3 regions of the Priestia sp. ST2 genome follow, and region 3 is predicted to be linked to each of the others. Evidence: riboswitches for the same ligand, from Rfam matches in the RefSeq annotation. Region 3 holds a riboswitch; each other region holds the start of a gene.
What was found. Region 3 has a riboswitch for cyclic di-AMP ahead of AC0KUU_RS29780 (APC family permease). Riboswitches for the same ligand answer to the same signal wherever they lie in the genome.
Positions count from the first base shown of each region.

Region 1: linked by a shared signal. The riboswitch ahead of AC0KUU_RS27525 (cation:dicarboxylate symporter family transporter) and the one ahead of AC0KUU_RS29780 (APC family permease) in region 3 are both predicted to bind cyclic di-AMP.
Region 2: linked by a shared signal. The riboswitch ahead of AC0KUU_RS29825 (APC family permease) and the one ahead of AC0KUU_RS29780 (APC family permease) in region 3 are both predicted to bind cyclic di-AMP.

Region 1 is NZ_JBVVNT010000011.1:18,587-22,395, reverse strand. Features, by position in the region: gene AC0KUU_RS27535 (hypothetical protein) at 1-259, opposite strand, end outside; gene AC0KUU_RS27530 (undecaprenyl-diphosphate phosphatase) at 717-1,541, shown strand; cyclic di-AMP (ydaO/yuaA leader) riboswitch at 1,815-1,954, shown strand; gene AC0KUU_RS27525 (cation:dicarboxylate symporter family transporter) at 2,061-3,320, shown strand; gene ytvI (sporulation integral membrane protein YtvI) at 3,534-3,809, shown strand, end outside.
Region 2 is NZ_JBVVNT010000024.1:67-3,875, reverse strand. Features, by position in the region: partial or broken gene AC0KUU_RS29840 (class I SAM-dependent methyltransferase) at 1-344, shown strand, start outside; gene AC0KUU_RS29835 (cupin domain-containing protein) at 399-728, shown strand; gene AC0KUU_RS29830 (MerR family transcriptional regulator) at 892-1,677, shown strand; cyclic di-AMP (ydaO/yuaA leader) riboswitch at 2,042-2,186, shown strand; partial or broken gene AC0KUU_RS29825 (APC family permease) at 2,317-3,809, shown strand, end outside.
Region 3 is NZ_JBVVNT010000022.1:1,284-10,798, forward strand. Features, by position in the region: gene AC0KUU_RS29745 (purine-cytosine permease family protein) at 650-2,005, opposite strand; gene AC0KUU_RS29750 (YrdB family protein) at 2,739-3,050, opposite strand; gene AC0KUU_RS29755 (TetR/AcrR family transcriptional regulator) at 3,093-3,692, opposite strand; gene AC0KUU_RS29760 (MBL fold metallo-hydrolase) at 3,718-4,431, opposite strand; gene AC0KUU_RS29765 (aspartyl-phosphate phosphatase Spo0E family protein) at 4,971-5,123, shown strand; gene AC0KUU_RS29770 (hypothetical protein) at 5,984-6,532, shown strand; gene AC0KUU_RS29775 (GNAT family N-acetyltransferase) at 6,747-7,181, shown strand; cyclic di-AMP (ydaO/yuaA leader) riboswitch at 7,492-7,636, shown strand; partial or broken gene AC0KUU_RS29780 (APC family permease) at 7,767-9,515, shown strand, end outside.

The DNA.
Region 1 (3,809 bases), on a different contig from region 3:
CAATAGCTGTAATAATGTGCATAACAAACCCTAAAAATGGAATCCAAGCAACCAGTGAAGTAACAATCCCTAGTATGTTTCCATACGCAGATAACCCTCGTCTATTAGCTAAAATGAGTGTGATAGCATGAAGAATAAATCCAATAAAAAGAGGAGTATAACTAAAGCCCATAACAATCCCCGCGCCAATTAAAGGAATTCCCAGCAAGGCTTCATACCCAGCAGTGACCCATTTCATTGTACGTACATTTCCATTCATAGTAAAAAGCCTCCTAAAAAAGATACTACTATATACGAGAAAAGAGAGAAAAAAGTTTCAAATTACTTAGGGGATATGTCGTATAAGCAAGCACTAGTTGATTAAAATGATAGATGACAGTAAAGGGGATGGAAAAAACATAATGATTTAGTCATTTTTTCACACTAAAGAAAAATAGTCTAGATGATTCATTTTTAGCTAAGGACCCGGAATTTATACCGAACATAGCGACTGCTTTTTAAAACAAATAAAAGCTGGTATCTTGTTTTTTGGTTATAGCATGTAAGGTTTTTATTACAAATTATTAAAGATTCTTATCTTTTTGCAAATACACATTGTATTTCATAGTTTTAACAATTATGATAAAAAAGCAAGTGTCAAAATAGGAAAATAGTTGAGCATGGAAAACGAAGCGATAAGCTTATTAATTTGAAAGAAAGGCAAGGTATATAGCTTTATGTGGGAAATTATTGTAGCAATCATTTTAGGGATTGTAGAAGGTTTAACAGAGTTTGCTCCTGTTTCGTCAACTGGGCATATGATTATTGTGGATGACCTGTGGTTAAATTCAAAAGAATTATTTTCATCTCCCGTAGCTAATACATTTAAAATTGTTATTCAGCTAGGGTCGATCTTAGCAGTAGTAGTTATTTTTAAAGATCGTTTCATTAATTTATTAGGATTGGGAAAAAAGCCAGCCGCTCCAATTGGACCGACAAATCGCTTGAATTTAATGCAAGTAATTGTTGGTCTGTTACCCGCAGGAGTGTTAGGACTTTTGTTTGATGATTACATTGATGAACATTTGTTTTCTTTAAATACGGTGCTAATTGGCTTAGTAGTCGGAGCTGTATTAATGATTCTAGCAGATTTGTTTGGACCTAAACGTCCGCGTGTAGAGACGGTGGACCAAATGTCTTATGGACAAGCACTGGGTATAGGACTGTTTCAATGTATTGCTCTTTGGCCAGGTTTTTCTCGTTCAGGCTCAACGATTTCAGGAGGGGTTCTTCTTGGAATGAGCCATAAGGCAGCGGCAGATTTTACATTTATTATGGCAGTGCCAATCATGGCAGGAGCAAGTGGACTTTCATTGGTTAAAAACTGGCAGTATTTCACATCAGATGCACTACCGTTTTTTATTGCTGGTTTTATCAGCGCCTTTATTTTTGCGCTGGTGTCTATTCGCTTTTTCCTGAAATTAATTAATCGTATCAAATTAGTACCATTTGCACTATATCGAATTGTGTTAGCAGCTATTCTATATTTTGTATTTTTATAAAATAAACATGCGTGTTCTTTAGTCCCTTAAACTTCTAATAGAGACTCAAAGAGCAAGAAAAAGCTATTGCAACATTGCAATAGCTTTTTTGTATAAATATATATTATCGCCTTTTGAAAGCGTTTTATAAACATGGGTATTGACAAAACGTGTCGAAAAATAGTAAATTAATATTTGTGCAGTATAAAGTTAAGTAAAAGTAAGACTTCTGTTTAGTTTTATTGACTGTAAAAAACGTATGACAACGTATAGATCGTTTTAATTTTATAAAAACTGAATAATAAGCTTAATCGTATAGAGCGGGGGAATCATTATCGGCAGTAAAGCTGCCTTGGGGTGAATCCTTACAAAAGGTAGGAAACTCTCAATTCCGAATCCGACAGTTAACCCCGTTTGCTTTATTGAGAGAAAGAGCCCAAAATAGCGTAAGTAAAAGGCTGTTCTTTCTTAAGAATAGTCTTTTTTTGTTTTTTCAGAAAAGTATATACAAATGTCATACATCTTTGGGGAGGTACATCTATGAAAAAAATTCGTTTTGGTTTGGCTACGCAGATTTTTACCGGATTAATCCTCGGTGTTCTTGTAGGGGTAATTTGGTTTAACGATCCGCGTGTAGTAACATACCTACAGCCGCTAGGAGACCTATTTTTAAGATTAATTAAGATGATTGTTATTCCAATTGTTATCTCAAGCTTAGTCGTTGGAGTTGCAGGAGCAGGGAGCGGCAAACAGGTCGGAAAGCTGGGCGTTAAAACCATTCTCTATTTTGAAATTATTACGACTTTTGCAATTATAATCGGTGTATTGGTTGCTAATATTTTTCATCCAGGGCAAGGTGTAGACATTCATTCAGCACAGAAGAGTGATATTTCACAATATGTTGAAACATCCAAACAGCAAGAAGGAAAGTCAGTGGCTGAAACTTTCTTACACATTGTTCCAACAAACTTTTTCCAGTCAATTGTTGAAGGAGATATGCTAGCAATTATCTTCTTTACAGTGTTATTTGCACTAGGAGTAGCGGCAATTGGGGAAAGAGGAAAGCCAGTTGTACAATTCTTCGACGGCGTTTCTCACGCAATGTTTCACGTGGTAAACCTTGTAATGAAAGTGGCGCCAATTGGTGTATTTGCTTTAATTGGTGTAACAGTTTCAAAATTCGGCTTAGAGTCACTCCTTTCATTAGGAAAGCTTGTTATCTTAGTTTACTTAGCGTTAATTTTCTTCCTACTTGTTGTATTAGGAGGAATCGCGAAATGGGCAGGAATTAACATTTTCCACTTATTCCGCTATATGAAAGATGAACTGTTGTTAGCATACAGTACATCTAGTTCTGAGACAGTTCTTCCGCGAATTATGGAAAAACTTGAAAAGATGGGCTGTCCAAAAGCTATCGTATCGTTCGTTGTACCAATTGGTTATACATTTAACCTAGATGGTTCCGTTCTTTATCAAGCGATTGCAGCGTTATTCTTAGCGCAGGTGTACGGTATTGATTTAACGATCGTTCAACAGCTGACGCTCATTCTGGTATTGATGGTTACATCTAAAGGAATGGCTGCCGTGCCAGGAACATCATTTGTTGTATTACTGGCTACTCTTGGAACAATCGGGGTTCCGGCAGAAGGATTAGCCTTCATTGCTGGAGTAGACAGAATCATGGATATGGCACGTACGGTTGTTAACTTAGTAGGAAACACACTAGCAGCAATTGTGATGTCTAAATCTGAAGGCAAATTTGACCCTAAAAAAGGTACAGAGGTCATGAGAGCCGGCTAATTTATAAATTAAAAAGCTACTTATTCTATTCAAAAAATTAGAATAAGTAGCTTTTTTAATAATAATTCCTTTATTATTATGGAAATTGACCCTATAATATGTAACATCAGGTATAAATATATTCAAATTTTATTCTTACATAAAAGCAGTCACTGGTTCCTTTCTTTATCAATAAATATAGAGATAGCTTAGCTAGTTGGGGGATAGTAGAGTATGTGGAAAAAGCGAATATGGGTCATCGCCTCGATAGTAATCGTATGTTTGTTAATCCCTTACAGTTTACCGATTGTGTTTGCTTTATTAACAGCATTAGCGCTTGAGGGTATTGTTCAAAAATTGCATCAATCTTTTAAAATGAAGAGAGTCTACGCAGTGCTTATGACCTTCATTTTATATGTTGTTTCGCTCATACTTATTGGATTTTTTATTGTTCGGACAATCGTTACGCAAGTGGTTGCTCTTTCAAAGATAGCGCCTTCCTTTGTAAAA
Region 2 (3,809 bases), on a different contig from region 3:
TCTTACTTTTTGCAGTTTTAACATGTGTTTATAAAAATGAGGAACAAAATGCTATTTTAACTGAGATTAAACGGGTACTAAAGCCAGGAGGTATTATTTACATCAACGACTTTCTACTGAATAGTGATGAAAGAAATAAATTACGCTATGAAAAGGGACTCACCAAGTATCATACATATGGGGTTTTTGAATTACCAGATGGGGCCATTTTACGTCATCATAGCGAAGAACGTGTAAAAGAATGGGGAAATCAATTTGAAACCTTAGAATACAAGAAAGTAGAATATACAACTATGAATGGAAATCGTTCAAATGGTTTAGTTTATATGGGGAAATTAAATTAAATTTATTAGAAATAAAAATATACAGGAGGAATTGTAATGGTAGAGAAATTAGAGCTGGAAAAGATTAACCTTCAAGAAATTACAAAAGATATTAAAGATCAACATGTGAATTTTCCTGTATCGAATATTAATAATCATTGCCTTCGTATAGCTGTATTTTCAGGCGAATACAAATGGCACTATCATTCTAATTCAGATGAGCTTTTTATGGTTTTGGAGGGAGAACTTTTAATTGATTTTAAAGATAAAGATACAGCTGTGTTAAAACCAAATGATACGTTACTTATACCAGCTGGAACAGTACATAGAACCAGAGCGAAACAAAGAACAATAAACCTTTGTTTCGAGGATATAAACGCTGATACGATAATTATTGATGAGTAAATGAAATACATAACATAAACACTGTAAAAGGTTTTATGTTAACTAAGTTTATTATCATATACAAAACTTAGATTTTTAAAATTAACGCTTGAATCTCCAGTTACGTCAGGTATTATGATGAAATTAATTAGATTAATACTAGATTGTAAGGGGGTTATATAAGTTGGGTAATGATTTAAGTTTCTCAATTGGTAAATTTTCTAAGAAAACGGGTGTTTCAATAAGAACACTGCATTATTACGACGAAATAGGGCTACTCAAAGCTCAAAAAGACCTTAATTCGGGTCATCGACTATATGAAGAGGAACATATAGTAAAACTTCAAAAAATCGTAGCATTAAAATTCTTAGGTTATAACCTAGAAGAAATAGGATTAATGTTAACAAATACAAATCTGAATTTAAACTTAGAGAACACTTTAATTCAACAGAAAAAAGCATTTGAGAAGAAAAAGGAGCATTTAGACAAAGTTCTGAAGGCAATTAATCAGACGATTTCTTTATTAGATGATCAAGAGGATGTTCCAAGTGAAATATTAATTAGTTTGATTAATAACATTCAAAATGAAGAAGATCAACGTACATGGCTTGAGCATTTCACTTCTAAAGAGATTGCAGATAAGGTTTACAATAAATCTGACGAGGAGAATTTGTCTTTAGATAGGGAATTTATTGATTTATCGAGAGAAGTAAAAAGGTTAGTTGGAAAACCAGTTCATGATCCGGAAGTACAAGAGCTGGCAAATAAACATTTGCAGGCATCTCTTAAATACGTTGGTGAGGAAGCTATGCATGCTTTTGGAAAATTAGAGGACGAGGAAATAGAAGATTTTCAAAGTATGATGGCATCACCTTATACACAGGAAGAAGAAAAATGGTTGGAGCAAGTAATAGAATATTATATGGTTCAAAATGAAATGTATAATTCCATCCAACATAACCGTAAATAATTTCTTTTAAGCTAACCTTATTAGTAAAGATAGTTAAAGAAACCTATAGAATTTTCTATAGGTTTCTTCTGCTACTTAGAATTCACATTATGGTAACTAAAAATAAAGACTCTATACAGTGAGAAAATAGAAAAAGACTGTCTCTTTTCACTAAGAAGAGGCAGTCACTTTCTGTACAGTGATTAAAATGTTGTGTTGACGCTTCGTTGGACCTTAAATAGTTTGCTCAAGATATCAAAATTTATTTACATAAAAGAAAAAAAACGAATTATATTAAATATTAATTTTAATTGAAATCTTTCTTTACAAACGTCTTATTCAGGCGTATAGTACCTAACATACATATATAATCTTGCTATTTTCATACCTTTTATCGCTTAATCCACTAAGGAGTGGGGGACCCATTTTTGTGTGCACTTGCACTTGGGGTGAATCCTTCTGTAAGAAGGTAGGGCTACTCTTAAAGCCCGAATCCGCCAGCTAACCTCATAAGCGTTTGGAGAGAAGGTTTGCTTTTATTTGTCCTGGAAAGAACACTAAGCAGAACCTTAGTGTTCTTTTTTGTGTTTTTTTTCTGGGATGGGGAATGATGAAAGTAAACTAATATCAGTAATAGCAAAGGTTTCAGGAGGATTTTAGATGAGTTATTCATCCATCAAACGTTTATTAATTGGGAGGCCACTTAAATCAAAGGAGCTAGGTGAACAAAAGTTAAATAAGGTCAAAGCCTTAGCTATTCTTTCATCCGATGCACTTTCATCCGTGGCGTACGGCCCAGAACAAGTCTTAATTGTGCTTGCTACCATTGGAATGATCGCATTTTGGTATTCAATACCCATAGGTATTGGTGTACTTATCCTTTTAACAGCACTTATTCTTTCTTATCGACAAATTATTTATGCCTACCCAGAAGGTGGTGGCGCTTATGTTGTATCTAAACATAACCTTGGAGAAAATGCAGGGCTTATTGCCGGAGGATCTCTATTAGTAGACTATATTTTAACCGTATCCGTAAGTATTTCATCTGGAACAGATGCGTTAACATCTGCTTTTCCTGTTCTTCATGACTATAGAGTCATCATTGCTTGCTTATTGGTTATTTTTATTATGGTTTTGAATTTAAGAGGGGTAACAGAATCTGCTTCAGCATTAGCGTATCCCGTTTATTTGTTTGTTGTTGCATTGGTCCTATTAATAGTGATAGGAATATGGAAAGTAGCGACTGGTCAGGTCTCTCCTGATATTCATCCTGCTATTGGAACTGCAGTGCCAGGAATCAGTTTATTTTTACTACTACGCGCTTTTTCATCAGGATGTTCAGCCCTTACAGGCGTAGAAGCTATTTCAAATGCTGTAACAAACTTTAGACAGCCGGCTGCAAGAAATGCAGTACGTACGCTTGTTGCAATGGGCATGATTTTAGCTATTTTGTTTTCAGGTGTCATGTTTTTGGCTTATTGGTTTGGAATTGTACCTAAAGCAGAGGAGACAGTTGTTTCACAGCTTGCTTCCCAGGTATTTGGACGAAATGGTTTCTATTATTTTGTTCAAGGTACGACGGCTTTAATTTTAGTGTTGGCTGCCAATACAGGCTTTTCAGCCTTTCCGTTACTGGCTGTTAATTTAGCTGTAGATAAGTATATTCCTCGTATGTTTACAATACGTGGTGATCGTTTGGGCTATTCAAATGGAATTGTCACACTAGGAATTGCCTCTATTGCGCTCATCATAGCGTTTCAAGGTAATACAGAAAGGTTAATCCCTTTATATGCGGTTGGAGTATTTATTCCATTTACGCTATCTCAAACGGGCATGATTGTAAAATGGCTAAGAGAAAAGCCAGCTGGCTGGCAAGGAAAATTAGTGACCAATTTTATAGGAGCTTTTATTAGCTTTACTGTCCTAATTATTTTCTTTACAACAAAATTCTCACAAGTATGGGCTGTTTTAATCTTCTTACCTCTTATCGTCTATCTGTTCCACCGTATTAAGAACCATTATGTAGAGGTAGGAAAGCAACTGCGTATCAAGCCGGGAGATAAAGAAGCATTAGCCTTAGAAGGAAATGTAGTTATTATACCAGTTGCAGGCTTAACAAGAGCTGTCGAGAATTCAATTAACTATGCAAAAAT
Region 3 (9,515 bases):
GATATGGCATAAGTGGCATAGCTATTTGATGCTCCAACACATCAAATAAAATGAATAAGTACATACATATCTCTATTTATTATAGCTATTCATAATAAAGCTTCTTTATTTAATCTTTGTTATAAATAAAGGGTGCATGTAATCCAAAAAACCCCTGTTAGCTTTACTGAATTATAAATAGGCTATTGGGATATTCTATTTAAGGAAGAAGGAAAACAAGTTATTGATTACAACTAATCATTACAAAGCTTCTTACATTTGGGATGAGGTGTCTACAGCAGGCATATTTCAGAAAACCTTATTGTAAATCGATGTATGTTTGATTCATAAGGGGATGGTAGTCATGAGCGTAGTAAGAATATATATAATGGGTAGACAATAACGTTCATTTATAACTATGCAAATGAGGTGTTTGTCCCAGACCAAGAACGATTTCGTTCACATTGTATATCTTTTTAGTTCAATGCTTAAATGAGGTGTTCCTTAAAGATCATATGCTGCATTAAAAGCTATTTTTTTCCTTCTTCACATGACGGGATGCATAATCGTTTGCATCTCGTTTTTGTTACATAAAAAAAGAATGTTTATTCTCTTTTCATGGGTTAAAGAAAGGCCTGTATCTGTTTAGATACAGGCCTTTCTTTCGAATTCAGTTACTACAAACTTCTTTATTTAACTTTTGTTTCATCGGAAAATAATATAAGATTGCAGGAACTATTATTCCAATTAGCCACGCAATATCTGCGCCCCCGAATGCCTTTGCTATAGGACCAATGTAGAATGATGTGTTAATAAAAGGAACCTCTGCAATAATTGATACAGCAAATGCCATGCAAGTGATTCCGTTTATTTTTCCGTATTGACCATTTACATCGAAGATATCTTTTACATTATATTGACCACGGCGTAATAAGTAGTAGTCCACAAGATTGATAGACGTCCAAGGAATCAAGAAATAACTAATGAAAAAGATAAAATTTAAGAAAAATGATAGAAAATTACTTTGGCCTAATAAACATAGGATAGTACCTGCCAATGTAACACAAAACATCATCCCTACTCTAACTTTTTGTGTTACTTTCAGCTTCCAAAAGGGCTCTATAGTTGTAATGGTTGACATGAAAGCACCATATAAATTAAAAACATTAATAGCTAGTTGACCAAAAATAATGATCAAATACATAAAGATAGCAAAACTTCCGAATAAGTGAGCTAAATTCCCACCAGAATGATCAAGGAAATTAGGAATAGTAGTTGTTAAAGTTGCTCCTAAAATCATCATCCATACAGTCCCTACAAATGTACCCAGGTAACTATACCAAAAGGTTTGTGCAGTTGATGTATTAACGGGCAGATAGCGTGAATAGTCTGCTACGTATGGTGCATATGCTAATTGCCATGTTGCTACAATGCTGATAGCGAGTAAAAATACAGGTAAATCCAAACCACTTAATGAAAAACTTCCTGTCGGAAGTGGTAACTGAAATATAATAATTGTTGCTACTAGATACACAACAAATGAAGACCATGATAATACTTTCTGCATTTTATGAATTAAATCATGGCCAAAAATTGCAACAATAAAACAAAGAATATTTAAGATTATTATAGCCCAGCTTTGATTAATGGGTATTAAACTGTTTAATGTTTGTGCTGCAAGCACACTGCTACTTGCGAAAAAACCTAAATACACAAACATTACAAGAAATAACGGGAAAATAGCTCCGATTACTCCAAACTGCGCTCGACTTTGAATCATTTGAGGAATTCCAAGTTTAGGTCCCTGAGCAGAATGTGAAGCCATGAAAATAGCACCCAATAAGGTTCCAAGTATAATAGCTGCGAAACTCCAAAATAAATTAAGACCTAAACTAATTGGTAATGCACCTGTTACAAGAGTTGTAATGTGCATGTTTGCTCCAAACCAAATGGGGAACAAACCTTTTGCTTTTCCATGACGTTCGTCTACTGGAACAAATTCAACGCTACGTGTTTCAACTTTCAATAGATATACCACCTTGTAAGATATTTGCCGCTTGCACTCTAAGTCAAACTATATAATTCAACGTTTTAATACTTACTTATAGTAGGTGATGAATCATTCGTATAATTAACATGTATTCCCTTGAATCATTTGATATAACAGCTATATAAGACTTCGCTACGTTTAATTAAGTAACAATTTCATCTGTGCTCCTTTTATAAATTGCTGTTCATAAAAAAGGTGGTGCAATGGAGGGATAAACTTTCTTAATAAGAGGAACTGCAAGGTTTTAGTATCTAACTGCTTAGGTATCTTCTTATTTAATTTGATAATTTTTTATACGGTCTCTTAGAGCATTAGTATACATAATAACATAGATGCGTCTTCTATCAACAATTTCTTTAGGACCGTCCAATACTACTTGAGGTATTGAAATTGCTTTCCCTACGCCAGCTTTTCCAATCTAACTTATTTATTCAAATATCAAACTCCTTTTATTTCATCAAAAACGTTCATAAAAGTGCATAAACATATGAAGACGTTCGTAATTTGCTTTAAAACTAAAACGAACGATCAAAGTGATAGATTCCTTATATAAAAGAAAAGTCCGTAAAGGTATACTTTTACGAACTATAGAGCTTTCTATTTTATGGAACGGGGTAAATTAAAATAAACAAAACGCTGCAAAAAAACGATTACTCAGATTAGAGTAATCGTTTTTGTTTTTTTGGTTTCAAGCATCTACCATACAATCTCACCGTTGCTGCCATATATACATTAAAATGCGGTTAATTATAGCGACTGTAATGTAAATAATGGCTAAAGCAGGCTTGCCACTAGTGTATAGGGCAACAGAAGGAAGACCAAATACAAGTAGTTCAAGCAATATATGCATAGGTGTAGATAGTTGAACATATGAACGCGGGGAACCAAAAATCCCCCAAACGATTGCAACAATTAATGGAGAACCTATTGCTAACAGTACTTTCATTGACCCTTTTCCAGTTTGAGCTCCCCAGTAGGCTAGTGAGCCAAGTGCAAATAGTTCCAAAGAAAATCGCAACATTAAATTTAAAACCTTGATTAATGAAAGGATATTCATCTTACATTAATCTCTTATGTCTTCACTGTTTTTACTTTCTTGTTTCATCGCGTTTATTCCTCTTAAAAAAATATCTATTAGCATAAGAATGCTTACATCAAGATCATGGGGAAGACCAAACCCTTTTTTCTGCTCAAGTGAAGCAAAGCCATGTAAAATACTTCGTAGCCCACGTGTGGCGTGTAAGGTTTGCTCTTCTCCTAAACGGTATTCGTTAAGTACTTGAATAACAATATTAACGGTTTCATTTTGTATGTGCTTAAGTTCCAGGTCATCAGAATTAGGAGAACGAAGCATTGCTTCATACAACCCTGGATGATTGCGAACAAAAACTATGTAAGCTTCGCCTAGTGCACGAACCGCATTATCTTTTGAACGTCCTACAGTTGCATGTATTAATACTTTATAAAGTTGTTCGTAACCATAAACAGCAAGTTTTTTCCTTAATGCTGGTAAGCCATTTACGTGATTATATAGAGAGGGTGGACGAATATTTAATTTTTTAGCAAGTGAAGCTAATGTTACTTCGTCTAATCCTTGTGCATTTGCCATTTCTGTAGAGGCTTTTAAAATAGTGTCTAAATCAAGTCCTGGTCTTGCGGCCATAGTTAAACTCCTTTCTCACTATAGGTTAAGTGTGTTTCAAATTTAACCTAGCTTTTGTAATCGCATTGTTCATAGCTTTTTCTGGTTGTTTTATCATTTTTCCATGTCCTACAGCAAGCAATGAAGGACTGTAATTTAATAATTTGTGAGCACTCTGAAGTGCAAGTTTTTTATTCCATGTAGCCATTGCTGGAAAAGGAAATAAAGGTTGGAGCTGTCCAGTTACTGCCATACCACCCCTTGTTTGAAACGCATCACCAGCAATTAGGGTATCGGTACGGGTATCAAAAAATGCCATTGAACCTGGCGTATGCCCAGGAGCAGCTATCGCAATTAGCGAACCAATTTGGTCACCATCTTGTAATAAAACTTCTGCCCGGGTTTCTAAAGTTTTAGGTACTCCGCCACGTATAGGAGTATTCGGTTCATTAGGATCTAATGTAGTATCTCCACTCATTAAACGGGCATCTCTACTTGAAATATGTACAGGAACATTAGGAAGTAATAGCTTTATTTTATCAAGTGCTCCTACATGATCTTCGTGCGCATGTGTTAAAAGGATACGTGTAATGGGTTTGTTAATCTTTTTAGCAGCTTGTAATATTTTCTTAGCACTGTAAGGAAGCGCAGCATCAACTAAAGTTAAACTATCACTCTCTTCAACTAAGTAACAATTAACTGGGAAAAGTCCTGGTAAGAAAGTCAATTGATACAAGTATGCTTCTTGAATGATTCTCATAGGAATAGCTCCTTCTTATATTAGTTTTAAAACTATTTCCATTTATATATTAACTAATGTTATTAGTTTAAGCAAGTGAATGTATGAAAATTTGCGAAAATTAGCATAAATGAATAAAAAATTAAATTGATAAGAATGTTGAGAAGATGAAGCAGATTTCATTTTTTAATATGCGAGCAGTATTCGTAAGTAATTAAAGCGCCAGGAACAAGGCTTAGAAAGATAAAAAGGAAAATTGAAAGTGATTAAACTAAAGATGATTGCTTTACTCGTTATTTTTGCTTATGTGACTAGTCATACGGTCTATTTATTGTTAAGTGCCTATCATTACGGTTTTTCCAATAGGTAATATTGTAGAGATAAAAAGATAAATCTCCGTTATATAAGGACATCTGTACATTGTAGAATATTTATATAAATATGAGAGCATAAAACGAGCGTAGGGTTGATTATTCCAAGATCGTACTTAAAGTAATTAACTTTATGCTCGTTTTGTGATTAAAAGTAAATGGGTGATTGGGTTATTGGAGTCTCATAAAGTGATTTTAAAAGAAGCTTTAAAAGTTGAGATTGAAAAAGAGAGACAACTTTTGATTGAAACAGCATTTAAAGAGGGGTTTACAAGTAGCAATACGGTAGAAATTAGTCAATTTATTGATGAGATGCTGAATGAATTAGAAAAAATTAAATAAGTAGCTAATATCTTTTAATAAAGAATAGTTTTGTAAATAATAACCAAACTACATTATAAAGTGCATAATGAATGGAGTGTACATATGTATATCACTGTATTGATTAATTCTTTGATACTAGGTTTTGGTTATTATTTATCCATTGTTTTTTTACCAGAGATAATGGGTGTAAATCCATTAATACCTAAGTATCTTCTTATTTCATTGGGTACAATCTGGTTAGTTTCTTCAAAAAATAAATGGTGGATTAATATGATATCTATACTTTTAGCCAATATGATATCATTTCCCGTCGTAGATGGATTATTAAAATAAATAGAAAAAAGCTATCTCAAAGGGGACAATGAGATAGCTTTTTAGGTTTTCGAATATGTCGTTGGTAAGATCATAGCATATTTTCCAAATAAACAAAAGCAACCTCATATCCCATGGCATTGGAAAGAGGTTGCTTTTGTCATTCATACTCGTTGAAGAATGCATAGCACCATAAACAATAATATCATATTTTTACCATATATACTATATTTTACATGTTTTGCATATGAATAAAAGGTGCACTTTTTATTCATTCGTTTGGGTTATGCCCTAGTATGAAACCCTTACGCGTCAAGGATGTATAAAAAGCTGCATAACTCATAAATGAGACCTCTTTCGAACCCTTACTCCCAGAAGGGTTCTCTTTTTTGATGGGTTCCGTTAAGAGACATTATGTTAACTACACTTGTATATTCTATACAACATAAAAACGGAAAAACTACTGCTCCTGTACAGTAGTTTTCCTAGTCGTTGAAATATAGATGTTTTGTTGATAATACTCTATTGCATCTTGGGTAGTTTGCTCACTATATAAGAAAATATTCATGTTGGGTAAGTTACATACTACTAGTCCATACTATTTTCTTACGTTTTGGACAATCCTGTTAAAAGGTAATCTTAGTGAGAGGAGAAGAGAGAAAATATTAGTAAATATTATTATGGGATTTATTGTACCTTGGATTTTTGGTTTCATATTATACAGGAAAGAACCTATAATCGTTCTTTTAATTGCACCGGTAGGAATGACAGTAGCTTTTATACTAAATGATTGGGGAAGTAATTACTTTTGGCAATTCAAACCGACTTTTAGAGATCTAAGTTTATCAGCACTCCCTTTAAATATTGGTTTCTATCCTGTCTTATCTTCTTTTTTAATTTACTTTAAGATAAAAAAGAAGATTAATACGATTATCCTTTTACTTTGTTTTACTCTCTTTACTACAGGTTTCGAAGGTATAGGTTTAGTCTTAGGAAAAGTAGAGTATTTTAATGGATGGAATATTCCGGGAACTTTTATTAGTTATTTAATAGCCTATTTTATTATTTATGGCTATTATCGAAGTTTAGTAAAGCATCATATTCTAAAGAATTAAGCTTTTCTTTATAAATATAAAGGCTTCATACTTATTTGAAGCCTTTTTTTGTTTTATTTCCGAGAATGTTGATTATGTAAACTGATTTTGTATATTCTATTCACTTTTCATATTAGCATTCATTAGTAAAAAATAAGAAAGAACAACATAGCATTTTCTTCCTGTGATAGCATCAATTTAAGTAAATTCATAAATAAATTAAGGAGAGATCAGAATGACAGTTCGTTTAGTGAAAGGATCAGATTATTATGTAATATCTCCGTTAATCAACAACTGGTGGAATGGAAGGCAAATGTCTGACTTGTTGCCAAAGCTTTTTTTTGATCATTTTAAAAATACTAGCTTTATTGTTGAAGAAGAAGGTGAAATCATAGGCTTTTTAATTGGATTCTTATCTCAATCTTATTCGAATGAAGCATACATTCATTTTGTTGGAATCCATCCGGAGTACAGGGGAAAAGGTATTGGGAGACAACTATACAATCAATTTTTCGACGTAATTAAACAAAGTGGCCGCAATATTGTTCGTTGTGTGACTTCTCCTGTGAATAAAGCTTCAATTGCTTATCATACTAAAATGGGTTTTGAAATTGAACAGGGGAATAAAGACAATCAAGATAAGGTTCTATTTGTAAAGTACTTGAATTAATTCAAGTACTTTTCCTACCCATAAAAAACATTATGGTAACTAAAAATAAAGACTCTATACAGTGAGAAAATAGAAAAAGACTGTCTCTTTTCACTAAGAAGAGGCAGTCACTTTCTTTACAGTGATTAAAATGTTGTGTTGACGCTTTGTTGGACCTTAAATAGTTTGCTCAAGATATCAAAATTTATTTATTTACATAAAAGAAAAAAACGAATTATATTAAATATTAATTTTAATTGGAATCTCTCTTTACAAACGTCATATTCAGGCGTATAGTACCTAACATACATATATGATCTTGCTATTTTCATACCTTTTATCGCTTAATCCACTAAGGAGTGGGGGACCCATTTTTGTGTGCACTTGCACTTGGGGTGAATCCTTCTGTAAGAAGGTAGGGCTACTCTTAAAGCCCGAATCCGACAGCTAACCTCATAAGCGTTTGGAGAGAAGGTTTGCTTTTATTTGTCCTGGAAAGAATACTAAGCAGAACCTTAGTGTTCTTTTTTGTGTTTTTTTTCTGAGATGGGGAATGATGAGAGTAAACTAATATCAGTAATGGCAAAGGTTTCAGGAGGATTTTAGATGAGTTATTCATCCATAAAACGTTTATTAATTGGGAGGCCACTTAAATCAAAGGAGTTAGGTGAACAAAAGCTAAATAAGATCAAAGCCTTAGCTATTCTTTCATCCGATGCACTTTCATCCGTGGCGTACGGCCCAGAACAAGTCTTAATTGTGCTTGCTACCATTGGAATGATTGCATTTTGGTATTCAATACCTATCGGTATTGGTGTACTCATCCTTTTAACAGCACTTATCCTTTCTTATCGACAAATTATTTATGCGTATCCCGAAGGCGGTGGCGCTTATGTTGTATCAAAACATAACCTTGGAGAGAATGCAGGGCTTATTGCTGGAGGATCTCTATTAGTAGACTATATCTTAACCGTATCTGTAAGTATTTCATCTGGAACAGATGCGTTAACATCTGCTTTTCCTGCTCTCCATGACTATAGAGTCATTATCGCTTGCTTATTGGTTATTTTTATTATGATTTTAAATCTAAGAGGAGTAACAGAATCAGCTTCAGCATTGGCGTACCCTGTTTACTTGTTTGTCCTTGCATTGGTTCTTTTGATAGGGGTAGGCATATGGAAAGTAGCCACTGGTCAGGTCTCTCCTGACGTTCATCCGGCTATTGGAACTGCAGTTCCGGGAATTAGTTTATTTTTACTACTACGAGCTTTTTCATCAGGATGTTCAGCCCTTACAGGTGTAGAAGCTATTTCAAATGCTGTAACAAACTTTAGACAACCGGCTGCAAGAAATGCAGTACGTACGCTTGTTGCAATGGGCATTATTTTGGCTATTTTGTTTTCAGGTGTCATGTTCTTAGCTTATTGGTTTGGAATTGTACCTAAAGCAGAGGAGACGGTTGTTTCGCAGCTCGCTTCCCAAGTGTTGGGACGTAATGGTTTCTATTATTTTGTTCAAGGTACGACAGCTTTAATTTTAGTATTGGCTGCGAATACAGGCTTTTCAGCCTTTCCTTTACTAGCTGTTAATTTAGCTGTAGATAAGTATATCCCTCGTATGTTTACGATACGTGGTGATCGTTTAGGCTATTCAAATGGAATTGTGACCCTTGGAATTGCCTCTATTGCGCTCATCATAGCATTTCAAGGCAATACAGAACGGTTAATTCCTTTATATGCTGTTGGAGTATTCATTCCATTTACGCTATCTCAAACAGGTATGATTGTAAAATGGTTAAAAGAAAAGCCAGCTGGCTGGCAGGGAAAGTTAGTAACCAATTTTATAGGAGCTTTTATTAGTTTCACAGTACTGATTATTTTCTTTACAACAAAATTCTCACAGGTATGGGCTGTTTTAATCTTCTTACCTCTTATCGTCTATCTGTTCCATCGTATTAAGAATCATTATGTAGAGGTGGGAAAGCAACTTCGTATCAAGCCAGGAGATAAAGAAGCATTAGCATTAGAAGGAAATGTAGTCATTATACCAGTTGCAGGCTTAACAAGAGCTGTCGAGAATTCAATTAACTATGCAAAAATTATTGGAGACACTGTGATTGCGGTCCATGTGGCATTTGACCGTGAAAGCGAAAAAAGAATGGAAGAAATATGGAAGGAACGATATCCTGATATACGCTTAGTTACATTCTACTCACAATATCGAAGCTTAATTGGACCTCTTTTACGCTTTATTGATCGTGTAGAAGAACGAGCTGATGATAGCCATATGGCTGTCACCGTTTTAATTCCGCAATTTATCACAAGAAAAAGCTGGCATAACGCATTGCATAACCAA